Regions from separate parts of the Streptomyces sp. Je 1-369 genome, predicted to be linked through region 2. Evidence: riboswitches for the same ligand, from Rfam matches in the RefSeq annotation. Region 2 holds a riboswitch; each other region holds the start of a gene.
What was found. Region 2 has a riboswitch for cyclic di-AMP ahead of NOO62_RS29880 (M23 family metallopeptidase). Riboswitches for the same ligand answer to the same signal wherever they lie in the genome.
Positions count from the first base shown of each region.

Region 1: it holds a riboswitch for cyclic di-AMP, as region 2 does, so the genes downstream of both, NOO62_RS24605 (NlpC/P60 family protein) here and NOO62_RS29880 (M23 family metallopeptidase) in region 2, are expected to answer to the same signal.
Region 3: it holds a riboswitch for cyclic di-AMP, as region 2 does, so the genes downstream of both, NOO62_RS02620 (C40 family peptidase) here and NOO62_RS29880 (M23 family metallopeptidase) in region 2, are expected to answer to the same signal.
Region 4: it holds a riboswitch for cyclic di-AMP, as region 2 does, so the genes downstream of both, NOO62_RS19040 (M23 family metallopeptidase) here and NOO62_RS29880 (M23 family metallopeptidase) in region 2, are expected to answer to the same signal.

Region 1 is NZ_CP101750.1:5,373,546-5,377,774, forward strand. It holds gene NOO62_RS24595 (C40 family peptidase) at 1-459, opposite strand, end outside; gene NOO62_RS24600 (hypothetical protein) at 806-1,159, shown strand; gene NOO62_RS24605 (NlpC/P60 family protein) at 1,292-2,524, opposite strand; cyclic di-AMP (ydaO/yuaA leader) riboswitch at 2,531-2,687, opposite strand; gene NOO62_RS24610 (ATP-dependent DNA helicase) at 2,931-4,229, shown strand, end outside.
Region 2 is NZ_CP101750.1:6,610,355-6,614,583, forward strand. It holds gene NOO62_RS29870 (M16 family metallopeptidase) at 1-578, shown strand, start outside; gene NOO62_RS29875 (M16 family metallopeptidase) at 575-1,960, shown strand; cyclic di-AMP (ydaO/yuaA leader) riboswitch at 2,180-2,342, shown strand; gene NOO62_RS29880 (M23 family metallopeptidase) at 2,355-3,158, shown strand; gene NOO62_RS29885 (GntR family transcriptional regulator) at 3,369-4,055, shown strand; gene NOO62_RS29890 (HPr family phosphocarrier protein) at 4,203-4,229, opposite strand, start outside.
Region 3 is NZ_CP101750.1:569,989-574,217, reverse strand. It holds gene NOO62_RS02635 (helix-turn-helix domain-containing protein) at 1-568, opposite strand, end outside; gene NOO62_RS02630 (ATP-binding protein) at 841-1,293, shown strand; gene NOO62_RS02625 (DUF6328 family protein) at 1,340-1,912, opposite strand; gene NOO62_RS02620 (C40 family peptidase) at 1,994-2,467, opposite strand; cyclic di-AMP (ydaO/yuaA leader) riboswitch at 2,471-2,647, opposite strand; gene NOO62_RS02615 (hypothetical protein) at 3,007-3,327, opposite strand; partial or broken gene NOO62_RS02610 (ATP-dependent Clp protease proteolytic subunit) at 3,371-3,512, opposite strand; gene NOO62_RS02605 (urease subunit gamma) at 3,878-4,180, shown strand.
Region 4 is NZ_CP101750.1:4,197,336-4,201,564, forward strand. It holds gene NOO62_RS19030 (PrsW family glutamic-type intramembrane protease) at 1-196, shown strand, start outside; gene NOO62_RS19035 (aldo/keto reductase) at 223-1,167, opposite strand; gene NOO62_RS19040 (M23 family metallopeptidase) at 1,253-2,320, opposite strand; cyclic di-AMP (ydaO/yuaA leader) riboswitch at 2,332-2,495, opposite strand; gene NOO62_RS19045 (PP2C family protein-serine/threonine phosphatase) at 2,717-3,931, opposite strand; tRNA gene NOO62_RS19050 (tRNA-Met) at 4,094-4,167, opposite strand; gene NOO62_RS19055 (alginate lyase family protein) at 4,214-4,229, opposite strand, start outside.

The sequences.
Region 1 (4,229 bases), 1.2 Mb from region 2:
ATCCCGTACTTCGCCGACGGCCACGGCCTGACGGCTGCCGGCTCGGTCGGCACGGGACGCGCGATCCAGGAACTGGTCGGGGTCGGAGGAGAGCGCGAGTTGCATGGAGGGGTCGATGCCACCTGCGCGGTACTGGGCGGCGGCGTACGAACCCAGGCTGTTGCGGGCGGCGTTGAGCTTCTCCGTCTTGCGGGCGGCTTCGTCGCGCAGGCCGCCGAGCTTCCTTTCGGCCTTTTCCGCCTTCTCCTTGGCGCCGTTGTACTTCTCGGTGGCGGTCTCCGCCTCGCGGTAGAGCGAGTCGACCTTGGACTTCACCTCGGCGGGGCTGAGCCGGGGATCCGCGTGTCCCGTGCCGTCGAAGGCGGTGGCCGATGCGGCTCCCGCGAGGGCGAGGGTGGCGGCGGTGCGGACCGTGCTGCCGCTGAGCGAGCGCTGTCGGGGCTTGCGGTGCGCTGGCACGAAGAGGGGCTCCTTACGTGTCCGGCGGCGGCCCGCACAGGGGGAGCGGACCGCCGCCGGGTTTCTCGGCGGTGGTGGCCGACGGCCGTCCCGGGTCGGACGGCGGTGGGGAGCCGGTCACCTGGTGGAGGACGCTAAACCTGGCCGTCACGGGTTGGTGATGGATTGTGCGCAACTGGCAGAAGTGGGCGGAACAGCATGCAGCCGTGACCGTGTGCTCGGCGGGGCGGCGGCCGTTTCGTGCGCGGGCGTGACCGATGGCTGGATTTTTACGTGCCTGCACGCGAGGCGGTGGTATGGGGGCGCCTGCCGGGTGGGGCTGAGGGCCCGGCTAGGCTCCGGCCTCATGGACCTACTCATCCATCTCTTCGTCGGCCTGCACATCATCGGCATCGCCTCGCTCCTGGGCGGTTTCCTGACCCAGATGAAGCAGATGGGCCAGGGCACCGCCCGCTTCAGCCCCTCGATGCTGCACGGCGCGCTGACCATGCTCGTCACCGGTGTGGTCCTGGTGGGCCTCAACCAGGCGGACGACCACACGGTCAACAACGTCAAGATCGGCATCAAGCTTGCCCTGCTGATCGTGATCCTCGCGCTGGTCTACGTGAAGCGCGACGAGGAGAAGGTCGACAAGGGCATGTTCGGCGCGGTCGGCCTGCTGACCACGGCGAACATCTTCATCGCGGTGCTCTGGACCTGAGCCGGGCCTGAGCCGGGCCTGAGCTGGTCCTGAGCCGGACATGAGTTGGTCCTGAGTTTCCCGTCTCTACGCGCGCGTGGCCCGCATCCTTCCCGGATGCGGGCCACGCGCGCGTAGAGGGGCGTTACGTCGTCAGGCGGGGCGGACCACGCTGTGGATCGGCATGTAGTAGATCGACTCGACGCGGACGTTCGCACCCGGCTTCGGGGCGTGGATCATCTTGCCGTTGCCGATGTAGATCCCTACGTGGCTGATGTCGTCGTAGAAGAACACCAGGTCACCCGGTTTGGCGTCGGCGGTCTTCACCGTCGTGCCGACCTTCACCTGGTCCCACGTGGTGCGCGGCAGGGAGATTCCCGCGGCCTTCCACGCGTCCTGTGTGAGCCCGGAGCAGTCGTAGGAGTCGGGGCCGGTGGCACCCCAGACGTACGGCTTGCCGATCTGGGCCTCCGCGAAGTCGATGACCTTCGCGGCCTTGGTGGCGTAGCTGCCGTCCGAGCTCCCGGAGCCCGAACCGGAACCAGAACCAGAACCGGAACCGGAACCAGAACCAGAACCGGACCCCGAGCCGGTGCCGGAGCCCGATCCGGAGTCCTGGCCCCCCTCACGCTCCTTCTCCCGCTGGGCCGCCTCCTCCGCCTTGCGCTCGCGCTCCGCCTCGGCGGCCTGCTCGCGGGCCAGCTTCTCGGCCTTCCGCTTGGCCTCCTGCTTCTTCTTCCGCTCGATCTCCGCCAGCCGCGCCTTCTCCTCGGCGGTCAACTTCGACAGGAGCTCGCGCGCGTCCCCCAGCTTCTTCTGGACGGTCTTCTTGCTCGTCCTGAGCTCGTCCCGCGAGTCGGTGAGCGTCTCCAGGCTCTTCGCGGCCTTCGTGCGCTGCTTCGTCGCAGACGCCTGCTCCGTCTCGTACGCGTCGACCGCCTTCTTCTGGCGCGAGGTCAGCCGGTCCGCCAAGTGGTTCTGGTCGAAGTAGCCCTGCGGGTCGTTGGCGAGCATCATCGTGGCCGTCTCGGAGACGGCGCCGGTGCGGTACTGCGCCGCGGCGAACGAGCCGAGCTCCTGGCGGGCGTCGTTCAGCTTGTCCGTGCGTTTGGCCACGTCGTCGAGCAGCCCGTCGACCCTCTTGCGCTGCTTCTCGGTGCGCTCCTTGGCCGAGTTGTACTTCTGGGTCGCGACGCCCGCCTGCTGGTAGAGCTCGTCGACCTTCTTCTGCACCTCTTCGAGGCTGGGCCTGGACGGCGCCGAGGGCGCCGCCTGCGCGCTCTGCGACAGGAGGGCGACGGAGGTGAGGGCTGCCGTCGTGATGCCGAGGGCGGGGGCCGTACGAATGCCGGCCGTCCGGTTCCGCGGCTTGCGGTGCGACGCCAAGGAGGCGACTCCTTCCGTAGACCGCCTACCGGGTTAGCTGTCGGGTTCGGGCGGATGGTTCGGAAGGCTGCCCTACGGTCCCGTACTTCGTACGGGACCGATTCACCCCAAGTTTTCGGTGGGTCCCCGGCTCCGAACACGTCGGACTCGGCGGAGGCCGCCCGTTCCCGGCGGGGTTCGCCGGTGGGGGGACGAGTGGCCCGCCGGGCACGCTAGCCAACTCGTGTGGTCCCTGTGAAGGTTGATGTTCGATATGCCCGATACATTTTCGTTACTTTACGAGGGTGAGTGCGGGACGCGAGCTGCTGTGGCGGAGTGTGATCGTCCGCGGGCAGGGCGTGACGCGAGGCGGTGTGACCGGAACCCGCAGCGGGTTGTCAGTGGGGCCGCCTAGACTCGGGAGGCGATGAGCAGCCTCTTTGATGACAGCTTCCTGGCGGACCTGCAGCCCTCGCGGGCCGCGGACGAAGCGCCCCCGCCGCCGCCCGAGGACAGCGCTCCGGAGCCCATTCCGGACGACCTGTTCGACGGGAAGTTCGACGTGCCCATGACCCGGGACTCGCACTACCGCGACGGCGCCCCGCGCCCGGTCATCGACCCGGCGACGCTTCTCGACGGGCTGAACGAGAACCAGCGCGCGGCCGTCGTGCACGCGGGGTCCCCGCTGCTCATCGTCGCCGGTGCCGGATCCGGCAAGACCCGCGTGCTGACCCACCGCATCGCGCACCTGCTCGCCGAGCGCGGCGTGCACCCCGGCCAGATCCTCGCGATCACCTTCACGAACAAGGCCGCGGGCGAGATGAAGGAGCGCGTCGAGCAGCTCGTGGGCCCCCGGGCGAACGCGATGTGGGTGTCGACCTTCCACAGTGCCTGCGTCCGCATCCTCCGCCGGGAGTACAAGAAGCTGGGCTTCACGTCCTCCTTCTCGATCTACGACGCCGCCGACTCCAAGCGCCTCATGGCCCTGGTCTGCCGCGATCTGGACCTCGACCCGAAGAAGTTCCCCCCGAAGTCGTTCAGCGCCAAGATCTCGAACCTCAAGAACGAGCTGATCGACGAGGAGGACTTCGCAGGTCAGGCCGCCGACGGCTTCGAGAAGACCCTCGCCCAGGCCTACGCCATGTACCAGTCACGCCTCCGCGAGGCGAACGCGCTGGACTTCGACGACCTGATCATGACGACGGTCCACCTGCTGCGCGCCTTCCCGGACGTCGCCGAGCACTACAGGCGCCGCTTCCGGCACGTCATGGTCGACGAGTACCAGGACACGAACCACGCGCAGTACGCGCTGGTGCGCGAGCTGGTCGGACCCTCCGGAGGCGAGGGGGACGACCCCGCCGAGCTGTGCGTGGTGGGCGACGCCGACCAGTCCATCTACGCCTTCCGTGGCGCCACGATCCGCAACATCCTCCAGTTCGAGGAGGACTACACGGACGCGACGACGATCCTCCTGGAGCAGAACTACCGCTCCACCCAGACGATCCTGACCGCCGCCAACGCGGTCATCGAGCGGAACGAGAGCCGCCGCCCCAAGAACCTGTGGACCAACCAGGGCGCGGGCGCACGCATCACCGGGTACGTCGCCGACACCGAGCACGACGAGGCGCAGTTCGTCGCCGACGAGATCGACCGCCTCACCGACGCGGGCGACGCGAAGGCCGGCGACGTCGCGATCTTCTACCGGACGAACGCCCAGTCCCGTGTC
Region 2 (4,229 bases):
AGGTCCCGGCCCGCGCCCTGATGGCCGCCTACCGCCTCCCGGAGGACGGCACGCGCGCGTGCGACGCGGCCGACCTCGCCCTCACCGTCCTCGGCAGCGGCGAGTCCTCCCGGCTCTACAACCGGCTCGTGCGCAGGGACCGCACCGCGGTCGCCGCGGGCTTCGGTCTGCTGCGTCTCGCCGGGGCGCCCTCGCTCGGCTGGCTGGACGTGAAGACGTCGGGTGACGTCGAGGTGCCCGTCATCGAGGCCGCCGTCGACGAGGAGCTGGCCCGCTTCGCCGCGGAGGGCCCCACTCCGGAGGAGATGGAGCGCGCCCAGGCACAGCTGGAGCGCGAGTGGCTCGACCGGCTCGGCACGGTCGCCGGCCGCGCCGACGAACTGTGCCGGTACGCGGTCCTGTTCGGCGACCCGCAGCTCGCCCTGACGGCCGTCCAGCGCGTCCTCGACATCACCGCGGAGGAGGTCCAGGAGGTCGCCGCGGCCCGCCTGCGCCCCGACAACCGCGCGGTGCTCGTGTACGAGCCCGTGGAAGGCGCCGACGAGCGTGCCGAGGAAGAAGAGGAGGCGGCGAAGTGACCGAGGCCGCGACGATGCAGTTCCACCCCCAGCCCCAGGCCGGCACCGCCAAGCCCTGGGCCTTCCCCGCCCCCGAGCGCGGCACGCTGCCCAACGGCCTGACCGTCCTGCGCTGCAACCGCCCCGGCCAGCAGGTCGCCGCCGTAGAGGTCCACCTCGAAGCGCCCCTGGACGCCGAACCGGAGGGCCTGGACGGCGTCGCCACCATCATGGCGCGGGCCTTCAACGAGGGCACCGACAAGCACGACGCGGAGGAGTTCGCCGCCGAGCTCGACCGCTGCGGCGCGACCCTCGACGCGCACGCCGACCACCCGGGCGTGCGGGTCTCCCTGGAGGTGCCGGTCTCCCGACTCCCGAAGGCGCTCGGCCTGCTCGCCGACGCACTGCGGGCCCCCGCCTTCGCGGACAGCGAGATCGAGCGGCTCGTACGCAACCGCCTGGACGAGCTCCCGCACGAGGCCGCCAACCCGGCGCGGCGCGCCGCCAAGGAGCTCTCCCGGCAGCTGTTCCCGCCGACGTCGCGCATGTCGCGCCCGCGCCAGGGCACCGAGGAGACGGTCACGGCCATCGACTCGGCGGCGGTGCGTGCCTTCTACGAGAAGTTCGTCCGCCCGGCCACGGCCACCCTGGTCGTGGTCGGCGACCTCGAGGGCACCGACCTGGACGCCATCCTCACGGACACCGTCGGCGCCTGGACCGGTTCCCCGGGCGAGCCGCGCCCGGTGCCGCCGGTGACCGCCGACGACCGCGGCCGCATCGTCATCGTGGACCGTCCCGGAGCGGTCCAGACGCAGCTGCTGATCGGCCGGGTCGGCGCCGACCGGCACGACCGCGTCTGGCCGGCCCAGGTCCTCGGCACGTACTGCCTGGGCGGCACCCTCACCTCGCGCTTGGACCGTGTCCTGCGCGAGGAGAAGGGATACACCTACGGTGTACGGGCGTTCAGCCAGGTCCTGCGCTCCGCCCCGGACGGGACGGGCGCCGCGATGCTCGCCATCAGCGGCTCCGTGGACACCCCGAACACGGGACCGGCGCTCGACGACCTCTGGAAGGTGCTGCGCACCCTCGCCGCCGAGGGGCTCACCGACGCCGAGCGTGACGTGGCCGTGCAGAACCTGGTGGGCGTGGCGCCGCTCAAGTACGAGATGGCGGCTTCCGTGGCGGCGACGCTCGCCGACCAGGTCGAGCAGAACCTGCCGGACGACTTCCAGGCGCAGCTGTACCGGCAGCTGGCCGCCACGGGCACCGTGGAGGCCACTGCGGCCGTCGTGAACGCCTTCCCGGACGACCGGCTGGTGACGGTCCTGGTCGGGGACGCCGCGCAGATCGAGGAGCCCGTCAGGGCGCTCGGGATCGGCGAAGTGAGCGTCGTCACCGGCTGAGTGGCGGCAGCGACCGCGCTGAGCCACAGTCAGGACGCATCGCGACCCCGGTGACCCGTTTCGGTCACCGGGGTCCTCATATGTCCGGATTCATATAGTGGTTGCCTGTCTGGCGTGTGGCGTGCGCTACAAAAGTCGCGTTCTGTTTGTCGAATGAAAGACGCCCCGCTTAGCGTCGACCCGGCTGTCCGTCGCGCAGTACGCCGCATCCGCGGCACCGGGCAGTCATCGCCGAGTCCCCGTACGGCGCGAGCCAGGGGAGCCGGGGACCCACATGTCCCCTGGGGTGAATCGGGAACCTTGCCGTGAGGCGAGGGACTCGTAGGAGACCTTCCTGCTCCGAACCCGTCAGCTAACCCGGTAGGCGAGAGGGAAGGAAAGGAACACCCGCCACATGGCGTTCACCCGTGCCACCGGGAAGCACCGTCGTCCGAGCCGCATGACGCGGACCACCGCGAACGTCGCGGGTGTCGCGGCGCTCACCACCACCGGTGTCATCGGAGGCCTCGCAGGCCCCGCGCTCGCCGCCGCCGACGAAGCGGCCGTGGAGCACACCGGACTCACCCAGGCGATATCCGTCGGTGACTCGCTCGCCGAGAGCATCGACGCGCAGGCCGCCGCGCAGCGCCAGGCCGCCGACGACGCCGCTGCCGCCAAGAAGGCCGAAGAGGCAGCCAAGAAGAAGGCCGCCGAGGAGAAGCGCAAGGCCGACGCCGAGGCCAAGGCGAAGGCCAAGAAGGAGCGCGAGGCCAAGGAGCGCGCCGCCCGCGAGGCCGAGCGCAAGCGCCTGAACACCTACGTCTCCCCGGTCTCCGGCTCGTACGTCTCCACGGGCTACCAGACCGGCGGCGCCATGTGGTCCTCCGGCAGCCACACCGGTGTCGACTTCCACGCCGCGTCCGGCACCTCGGTCCACGCGGTCGGCTCCGGCACCGTCGTCGAGGCCGGCTGGGGCGGTGCCTACGGCAACAACGTGGTCATCAAGATGAACGACGGCACGTACACCCAGTACGGCCACATGTCGTCCCTCGGTGTCACCGTCGGCCAGACGGTCACCCCGGGCCAGCAGATCGGCCTCTCCGGGTCCACCGGCAACTCCAGCGGCCCGCACCTCCACTTCGAGGCCCGCACCGGCGCGGACTACGGCTCGGACATCGACCCGGTCTCGTACCTCCGCTCGCACGGCGTCAACGTCTGACCGACGCGGCCCCCGCAGCGGCCAAGCACCGAACCGAAAGCCCCGGCTCCTCGTGAGCCGGGGCTTTCGGCGTTCCGGGCCGCCGTGTTCTTGGCCAAAAGATATCCATGAATTCCGTCCCGCCGTCGGAAATCCCGGCGCCCTGCAATAGAGTCACGGAACGAGCGTCGGTCGACCGCGTTGCGCGGGGATCAAAGCGGAGGTCCGGTCATGCGCGTTCCCGCGCACTCGGTATGCACGGCCATTCGGGACGACATAGTCGCCGGTGTGTACGAAAGGGGCGGCAAGCTCACCGAGGAACTCCTCGCGCGGCGCTACGGAGTCTCCCGCGTCCCCGTGCGCGAGGCTCTGCGCACGCTGGAGGCCGAGGGCTTCGTCGTCACCCGCAGACACGCGGGCGCGTGTGTCGCCGAGCCGACGGAGCAGGAAGCCGCGGACCTCCTGGAGGTCCGGACGCTGCTCGAACCGCTCGCCGCGGCCCGCGCCGCGCAGCGCCGCACGGACGCACACCTGAAAGTCCTGCGCGGACTTGTCAGGCTGGGCCAGGAGCGCACGAGGAGGGGTTGTGGGGAGGATCTGCGCTCGCTGGGCGGCTGGTTCCACGAGACGCTGGCCCAGGCGTCGGGCAGCCCCGGCCTCACGGCGCTGCTCACCCCGCTGCGGCACAAGATCGCCTGGATGTACGTCGTCGAGCCCTCGGCGGCGCCGGGCGAGTCCTGGTCCGAGCACGCGGCGATCGTCGACGCGGTCGCCCGCCGGGACGCGCAACGGGCGAGGGCGCTCACGGCGGCGCACGTCGAACGGACGCGTGCGTCCCACCGGTTGCGCCCCGCGCGCCGGGGCGGCCATGTGAGGGATTCGCAACATGCCGTAAACAATATGAGCCTCCGCAATTAACGGAGGCGCCGTATGTGAATGCCCGACGATGTGCGCGAATTGATTGGCTTATTCAGGACCGTACCGGCTTATTCAGGACCGTACATACGTCGATGGGGTCACCCGGAATTCCGGGTGACCCCATCGACGTAATGCGAGGAACGTGTCCTAGACCGTCTCCGGAAGCTCCTCGAG
Region 3 (4,229 bases), 6.0 Mb from region 2:
GGACCTCAGGCCCGCCCACCGGCCGTCGCAGCACCGCCTCGTCCATGACCACGTGCAGACGCAGCGGCGGATCCGCGCGCAGCACGTCCTGACGGGCGAGCCGGACCTCGACCAGCGCGTCGACCTGCTTCTCCGGCAGCCCGCCGAGCGCGGCCCGGGTCACCGCACGCGCGTACGCGGGTGTCTGCAACAGGCCGGGCACCACGGTGGTCTCGAGCGTGCGCATCCAACTGGCCTGCGACTCCAGGCTGATGAAATCCCGATAGGTCGCGGGCAGCAGATCGCGGTACGCCTTCCACCAGTGGTGGCGCCCCGCCCCCGGGTCGTCGGCGCCGGTGAACGCTATGAGCAGGTCGCTGAGCTGCGGGTCCTGTACCTGGTACACCTCCAGGAGTAGTCGCACGTCGGCGGCCTTCACGCCGCTGCGGCCCGTCTCGATGCGACTCACTTTGGACTGGTGCCAGCCGGCCCGAGCGGCGGCCTGGCTGCTCGTGAGTCCCGCTTGCACACGCAGTGCGCGCAGTTCGGCACCGAGCTGACGACGGCGCACCGCGGGGCCGTACTGCATGCCCGTCTCCTTCCGGACGGAGCCGCCGGATTTCCCAGCGGCGGGGCGGGGCAGTAGGCGAGATTAGAGGAAGTACCGGTCTCCCGCCCAAATACGGTCTGCCGTAGCAGAGTTCACCGCTTCGAGCGACAGATATATGCACATCTCGGTGGATCGCCACCCGTGACCGGCCAAGGAGTGGCAGGCTGGCGCGAAGCACCAGTCCGGGACTGTCCTCGAGTCATCCGCCGCGGGTCGGAGACCGGTCCCGGTGGGAAAGGGACAGCGCCGCCATGGCAGACCACCAGGAAGCCTCCGTCACCCTGCCGAGCGATCCTGCTTCGGTGCCCGCCGCCCGGAAGTACGTCTCGCGCGTGCTCGCGGAATGGGGCCTGCCCGGTGACGCCGAGGTGGCCGACACGATCAGACTCATCGTCTCGGAACTCGCCACGAACGCAGTGCAGCACACCCTGGGACAGTCGCCCACCTTCACGGTCGACGTCGAACTCGACCGTGACGAGCACTTGCGGATCGGCGTCACCGACAGCCATCCGCGCTACCCCAAGCGCCTCCCCGCAGCCGTCCAGCAGGACAACGGCCGCGGCATGGTGATCATTCGCTGGCTGGCCGCCGAATGCGGCGGCAGGCTCTCGGTCAGCCCCACCGACGAGGGAGGCAAGACCGTGTGGATCGCGCTGCCCTGGCGTGCCCCGGTCCGGCGCACCCCTCGCGACGCCACCCACTGACCGGCCACCCACTGACCGTGGGACGGCCGCCGCGCAGCGTCGCGCGCTACCGGCACCGCTCCCTGCGCATCGGGCGCGGAGCTCCGCCGCGGGCCCCCGACGGCCGGGCGTCCGGCTCCTCAACGAGTGCGGCCTCGACGCGCGCCAGGGGACGTCGCGCGAGCCGTGGCAGTACGCCCCACAGCCCGACGCACACCAGCAGCGTCCACACGCCCGCGAGGAGTCCCTCGGTCCGCCCTGACGTCACATCGACGACGAGCAGCACCGAACCGGCGAGTGTCAGGACCAGCACGCCGAGCCCGACGGCGGCGAGCCGGGACGACACCCGCACGATGAGCGGCTTGGCCCGCTGCTGGAAGAGCGAGCGGTGCAGCGCGGCGGGCGCCGTGAACAGCGCCGCCGCGAGCACCGCGAGCAGCAGCGTCGTGACGTAGGTGCCGCGCTGCACCGCGTCCAGCGAGGGAAAGCGCGGGCTGAAGGCGAGGGTGAGCAGAAAGGCGAAGAGGATCTGAACGCCCGTCTGCGTCACCCTCAGCTCCTGGAGCAGCTCCGCGAAGTTGCGGTCGGCGCGCTCCAGCGGTGTTTCGTTGCGGGCGGTACAGGCATAGTCGTCGGACATCCCGTACGGGTATCCCCGTCGGCGCACTCCACGCACCGGCACCTGACGGTGCGTGGCGCGCGCCGGACCGGCCGCGGTGGGTCAGCGGACCCTGCCGTACCAGACGCTGTTGGACCAGATCTTCTCCAGGCGCACCACGGCCCCCCTCTTGGGAGCGTGCCAGATGCGGTTGTTACCCGCGTAGATCCCGACGTGGTAGACGTTCCGACCGGAGTGGAAGAACACCAGGTCGCCGCGGGTCCGCTTGGACCGGGAGACGTGCTTGGTCTTGTTGTACTGCGCGGCGGCGGTGCGCGGCAGCTTCTTGCCCGTCTTCTTGAACGAGTAGAGCGTCAGCCCCGAGCAGTCGAACCGGTTGGGTCCCGCCGAGCCGTAGCCGTACGGGGAGCCCTTCTTGGACGCCGCGATCTTGAGCGCCTTCGTCCCGTGGGTGGCTGCCTGGGCCTCCGACGTGAGCCCGGGGGCCACGACGGTGCCGCCTACGACGGCGAGCGTGAGGACCGATGCGGCACCGGTCCTGGTGAGCAGCGACGGAACATGATTCAGCGCGGTCATGCGCAACCCTTCGTCAGCCGCCTGTGAAAGATGACCTGTCGGGTTCGGGCAGGCGAAGATGCCCGGCCGCGTCGTGCTCTGCGGCTTCACCCCAAGGGCGTCGTCCGGACTTCCCGGACGGGCCCGTCGTACCTGGGTCCTCCACTCCTGCCGTTGCACAGATGTCGACCGGTCATCCGGGTGGCGGCAGGACTCGGCGTCCGCCCGGACCGCCCCGCCGTTGTGGCGGGGGCTTGTCGTCGGAAGGGATCTTGACCCGAGATGGGTCGAAAAACCGAGCCGAAACGGCGTTTTGTGAGGCTCCTCACGACTGACCTGTTCAGGTGGACACTGCCGGAATCGGTCCCCGGCCGGGTGGTCCGACGACCGCTCGACCAGCAGCGGAATACCTAATTCCGCCAGTGCTGTACTCGCAGAACGCAACTTGCACCCCTGCGAAGAAGGACCTGTTCGTACGCCGTCCGGGGTAGCCCGACTGGTCCGTTTCGAAGTGGCCCCGGACGTCGGGGTGTCGAAGGACGCGGTCGGCCGACGGTGTCTCAGCCGCCGCGCGGGGGCGGCACGGTGACTCCTTCGGCCCGGCGCTCCCCGTCGAGGACGCGCAGCGCCCGGGCGAGCGTCGGCGCGTGCACTTCACTCTCGCCCAGCTGGTGCATGAGGGCCGGCGCGTCGCGCAGGGCACCCGCCCGGCCGACGAGGGCCTGGGCGGCGCGCAGCCCGCCGTAGGTGTGCTCGGCGCGGGCCGGATTGATCCGGCCGAGCAGGTCGACGACCTCGAGGTAACGGTCGACCAGTTCTCCCTCGGCGCGGGTCGGCGCGGGCAGTGGCGGCGGTTCGGGCGGCGGTATCGGCGGGATCACCTCGGGTCGCGGGCGGCGAGCGACGTCTCCCGACGCAGGCCCTAGGAGTGATCCGGTCCACGAGGCCGTACTCCAGGGCGGCCGGGGGCGTCGAGGATCTTGTCCCGCTCGATGTCCGCGCCGATCTGCTCCTTGCTCCGCCCCGTGTGCAACGCGAGCATCTCCTCCGACAGCCGCCGCGCGCGGTTCGGCATCGCGGCGGAACACCGCGGTTCGAACGCGACATGGACGTGGCGCCCGCTCCGGCACCGCGGCCCCGCGCGACGTAACGGTTCCACGTACTCCTTGAGCTGCGCTCACAGCGTAGAAAAGTTGCCCAGGGCATCGACAGGTATGGCGCAGCCCAGCAGACCGTCATGCGATGGTCAACGACTGGTTAACCTCGTTGAAACTCCTCCCAACTACCCTCCCGTGCCACGCCACCAGCGGTTTTTCTATCCAGGGTGCGCAAGATCGCGCACGTTCGCTGTGTGTTACATCTATATCCGTCGCGGTGGCCGCGGCAGCCGGACCCCGCATGGTTCGGACCGAGGACTGTGAGGTGGGAACCGTGCAACTGACCCCGCACGAGCAGGAGAGACTGCTCATTCATGTGGCCGCGGACGTGGCCGAGAAGCGAAGGGCGCGGGGACTGCTCCTGAACCACCCCGAGTCGATCGCCCTCATCACCTCCCACATCCTCGAGGGCGCCCGCGACGGCCGCACCGTCGCCGAGCTCATGTCCTCGGGGCGCCGCATCCTCACCCGTGACGACGTCATGGAGGGCATCGCCGAGATGATCCACGACGTCCAGGTCGAGGCCACCTTCCCGGACGGCACCAAGCTCGTCACCGTCCACGAGCCGATCGTCTGACGGGAGTTCGCGCCGCATGCATGCCGCTCCGCACGGCACGGGACGAGGG
Region 4 (4,229 bases), 2.4 Mb from region 2:
ACAGGCGACGGCACCGGCCATGCCACCCGTACCGCCGCCGTACGGCATGTACGGGACACCCGCGCCGTACGGAACCCCCGCGCCGTACGGGACGTACGGCGACCGGCCTCCGCACGCCCCGCTCCCCTACGGGCCCCCGCAGCCCTACCCGGCCTACGGCTACCCGACCACGACGTACAACCCCTACCGCCCCTAGAGCCCCTAGAGCCCCTGAGCCTGCCCTTACGCGGACGCCGCGTTCAGCGCCGCGACCTCCGCCTCCGTCAGCTCGAGATCCGCCACCGCGAGCAGCGCCGGCAGCTGCTCCACCGTCCGCGCGGAGGCGATCGGCGCCGCCACGGTGGGCTGTGCCGCGAGCCAGGCCAGGGCCACGGTCGGGACCTGCGCCCCGTGCTCCTGCGCGATCTCGTCGAGGGCGGCGAGTACGCGATCGCCCCGCTCCGTCCCCACGTACGCCTCGACCCCCGAGCTGCGCGCGCTCTCGACGTGTGCGCCCGCGCGGTACTTGCCTGTGAGGAAGCCCGCCGCGAGCCCGAAGTAGGGGACGGCCGCGAGGCCGGAACGGGAGGCGACTTCCTGTAGGGGGCCCTCGTAGGTGTCGCGGGAGACGAGGTTGTAGTGCGGTTGCAGCGCGACGTAGCGCGCGAGGCCCTCGCGGTCGGAGACGTCGAGGGACTCCTGGAGCCGCTCGGGGGAGATGTTGGAGGCGGCGATCGCCCGCACCTTGCCCGCCCGCACCAGCTCGTCGAGCGCGCCGATGATCTCCTCCACGGGCACCGACGTGTCGTCGAAGTGGGTGTAGTAGAGGTCGATGTAGTCCGTGCCGAGGCGCCGCAGCGACGCGTCGGCGCCGCCCTTGATGGTGGCGGCGGACAGGCCCTTGTAGTCGGGGTGGGAGCCGACCTTGGTGGCCACGACGACGTCGGAGCGGTTGCCGCGCCCGGCGAGCCACTCTCCGATGAGGGTCTCGGACTCGCCGCCCTTGTTGCCGTCGACCCAGGCCGAGTACGCGTCGGCGGTGTCGATGAAGTTGCCGCCTGCCGCGGTGTAGGCGTCGAGGACGGCGAAGGACGCCGCCCGGTCCGCGGTCCAGCCGAAGACGTTGCCGCCGAGGGAGAGCGGGAAGACCTCGAGGTCGGAGGAGCCGAGTGGGCGAAGAGAAGTCATGTGCTCCTCAACGCCCCCACCGGAGACGGAATTCCGTGCAGGCCACATCGAACTCGCGGCCGGACCGAACCCCGCAAGAGCGCGATCAGGGATTGAGGCCCTTGCTCTGCAGCCACCCGAGCGGGTCGATCCCCGAGCCGCCCGGCGTGTGGACCTCCATGTGGAGGTGCGGCCCCGTGACGTTGCCGGTCGCGCCGACGCGGCCGATGACGTCACCCGTGGAGACCTTCTGGCCCGCGCTGACGTTGAGCGAGGACTGGTGGCAGTACCAGACCTCCGTGCCGTCCTCGAGTTCGAGCACGGTGCGGTAGCCGTACGCGCCCGCCCAGCCGGCCTCCTTGACGGTGCCGGTGTGCACGGCCTTCAGCGGGGTGCCCGTGGGCGCCGCGAAGTCCAGGCCGGTGTGGTGGCCGGAGGACCACATGGAGCCCGCGTCGCCGAAGTGCGAGGTGAGGGTGTACGAGGAGGTGGGGATGACGAAGCTCTTGGCGAGCTTGGCCAGGCGCGCGGCCTCGGCCTTCGCCTTCCGGGCCTCCTCCGCCTTCTTCTTCTTGGCGGCGGCCTCGGCGTCCGCCTCCTGCTCGGCGGCCTTCTGCTGCGCGGCCGCCTCTTCGGCGGCCTTCTTGACGGCGGCGTCCTCCGCCGCGGTCCGCACGGCGCTGTCCGCCTGGTTCTGCTGGTTCTCGGCCTGCTGCATGATGCGGGCGCGCAGGGCCTCGCCCGCGTCGGCGGTGCCCTGCTCCGCGTCGGCGGTGCTGACGCCCGCGGCGGTGAGGGGGGCCGAGGCGGCGACGGTGGTGTCCGCGGCGGCGTCGTCGGACATCAACGAGCCCACGCCCGGCAGCGACTCGGCCTCGGGCAGCGAGTCGGTGACCGCGCCCAGGTCGGGCATCGATATGGAGACCGGCGGCTTGCCGTCCTGCGCGGTGGCTATGCCGCCCGCGCCGACGGCGGCGATGACGCCCACGCCGAGCACGGTGGAGCTGCGGGCGAGTCCGCCGCCGCCCTTCTTGTGCACACGGTGCCTGCCGCGGACGGGACGGACGGACTCCTCGGTGGGGTTCCACTCTTCGAAGGAGCTCTCGTCGTACGAACCGAAGTCGTCGTCATTCGGAACGTACACGGCTTGGGGGGCAGGCCGGTTGGACGCCACTGGGGCGCACTCCTTTCCTTCCTTCTCGCCTACCGGGTTAGCTGACGGGTTCGGAGCAGGAAGGTCTCCTACGAACACCTGGCACGGGTGCACGAGTGCACGGATGCGCAGAGGCCCGATTCACCCCATGTTGGTGGTTCCCCGGCTCCCTTGCGGGATTAGGCGCGTGCGCGCGGAGCCGTCTCTAGTGACGGCTGGGACGACCGCGCTGCGTTATCGAACGTTAATAGACAGCGGGTCGGTATTCCAAGCTGTTCCGGTTGATCGTTAACGCTCATCGGGTGTACGTAACAGGACACGAAGGGGCGCAACGGGGCGAGTTGACCCCAGATCACTAAACACCGGAACTTCACATTCCCTTGACAGAGCGTCAGTTGTTATGCGGAGCGGTGCACTTCAATCACCGGCCGTGACACCCGGAGCTCCGGTCGTGCCGTCCGGTTCCCCCGCGGTGGGGCGCCGCACCGCGAGCAGCGCCATGTCGTCCGTCATGCCACCCCCGGTGTGCCGCCGCACCTCCCCCGCGAGCGCGGCAAGGAGCGCGTGCGGGCCGCTCCGGCCCGGGAAGATCCGCCCGCCGAGCCGGGCGGCGGGATCGTAGAACTCCCCCGCCGCGTTGCGCGCCTCCGAGAGGCCGTCCGTGTAGAAGAGCAGCAGCGCGCCGGGCGGGAGCTCCGTCTCGTCCGCGCGGTCCGGCCAGGCCCCGAGGTCGCCCATGCCGAGCGGCAGCGCGGGTTCGCTCGCCGACAGGACGCAGAGCCGCCCGTCGCCGCGCAGCAGCAGCGGCGGCGGGTGCCCGCGGTTCACCAGCCGTACGGCGCCCTCGCCGTGCCGGATCTCGGCGAGGACCGCGGTGGTGAACCCCTCGAACGCGTCAAGGCCGTCGCGCCGGGTGCCCTCGCGGGCGAGCGCCCGCTCCAGGCGCTGCGCGACCGCCTCCAGGGTGGCCTCCTGCTCGGCGGCCTCCCGGAAGGCGCCGATGACGACGGCGACGGCCGCGACGGCGCCCATGCCTTTTCCGCGTACGTCGCCGACGATGAGCCGTACGCCGTGCGGGGTGTCCTGTACGGCGTACAAATCACCCCCGATGAACGCGTCGGCCTGCGCCGCCTCGTACCGCGCCGCGAAGTCGAGCCCGCCGATCCGCGGATCCGGTTCGGGCAGCACGGCGCGCTGGGTGGCCTCGGAGATGGAGCGGGCGATGGCGAGCCGGTCGTTGCTGCGCCGCACGACACGGTTGATGACGATGGCGAGCGCGGCGACGGTCACCACGGTGACCACCTCGGTGACGGCCTCGACCTGGCTGCTGATGGTGCTGCCGTAGTGCAGGAAGAGGACGGCGGCGGTGGCGGCGACGCCGGTCAGGACGGTGCTGAGCCGCGAGTAGAAGGGGGCGGCGATGAGGGGTGCGGCGGTGAAGAGGGGGGACGCGGTGAACTCCGACGGGGTCGACGCGTCGTACACGACGCCGACGACGAGGAGCAGGAGCGGCAGGACCCGGACGAACGCCCGCTCGGGCCCGGTGGCCCCGCCGGCCCCCCTTTCGTCGGCTTCTCCTCGCTGCCCCACCGCTTGTCTCCCGCCGACTCCGCGCCCATCACCGCGCTGCATTCAGGGTTCCCGCAGCGGCGGGAGGGTGCGACTTGGTGTGGGCCGACCGGGTTACGGACGGGGAGCGGTCACGGCCGGGAAGCGGTCACGGACGGGGAGCGGTCACGGACGGAAAAACACCTGAGGCCGGGAAGCTGATGCTTCCCGGCCTCAGGCCTTCAGTAGCGGGGACAGGATTTGAACCTGCGACCTCTGGGTTATGAGCCCAGCGAGCTACCGAGCTGCTCCACCCCGCGTCGGTAAACACAACTCTACGCCATCCGAAGGGGTGCGTCGAACCACTTACGCGCTGTCGGCG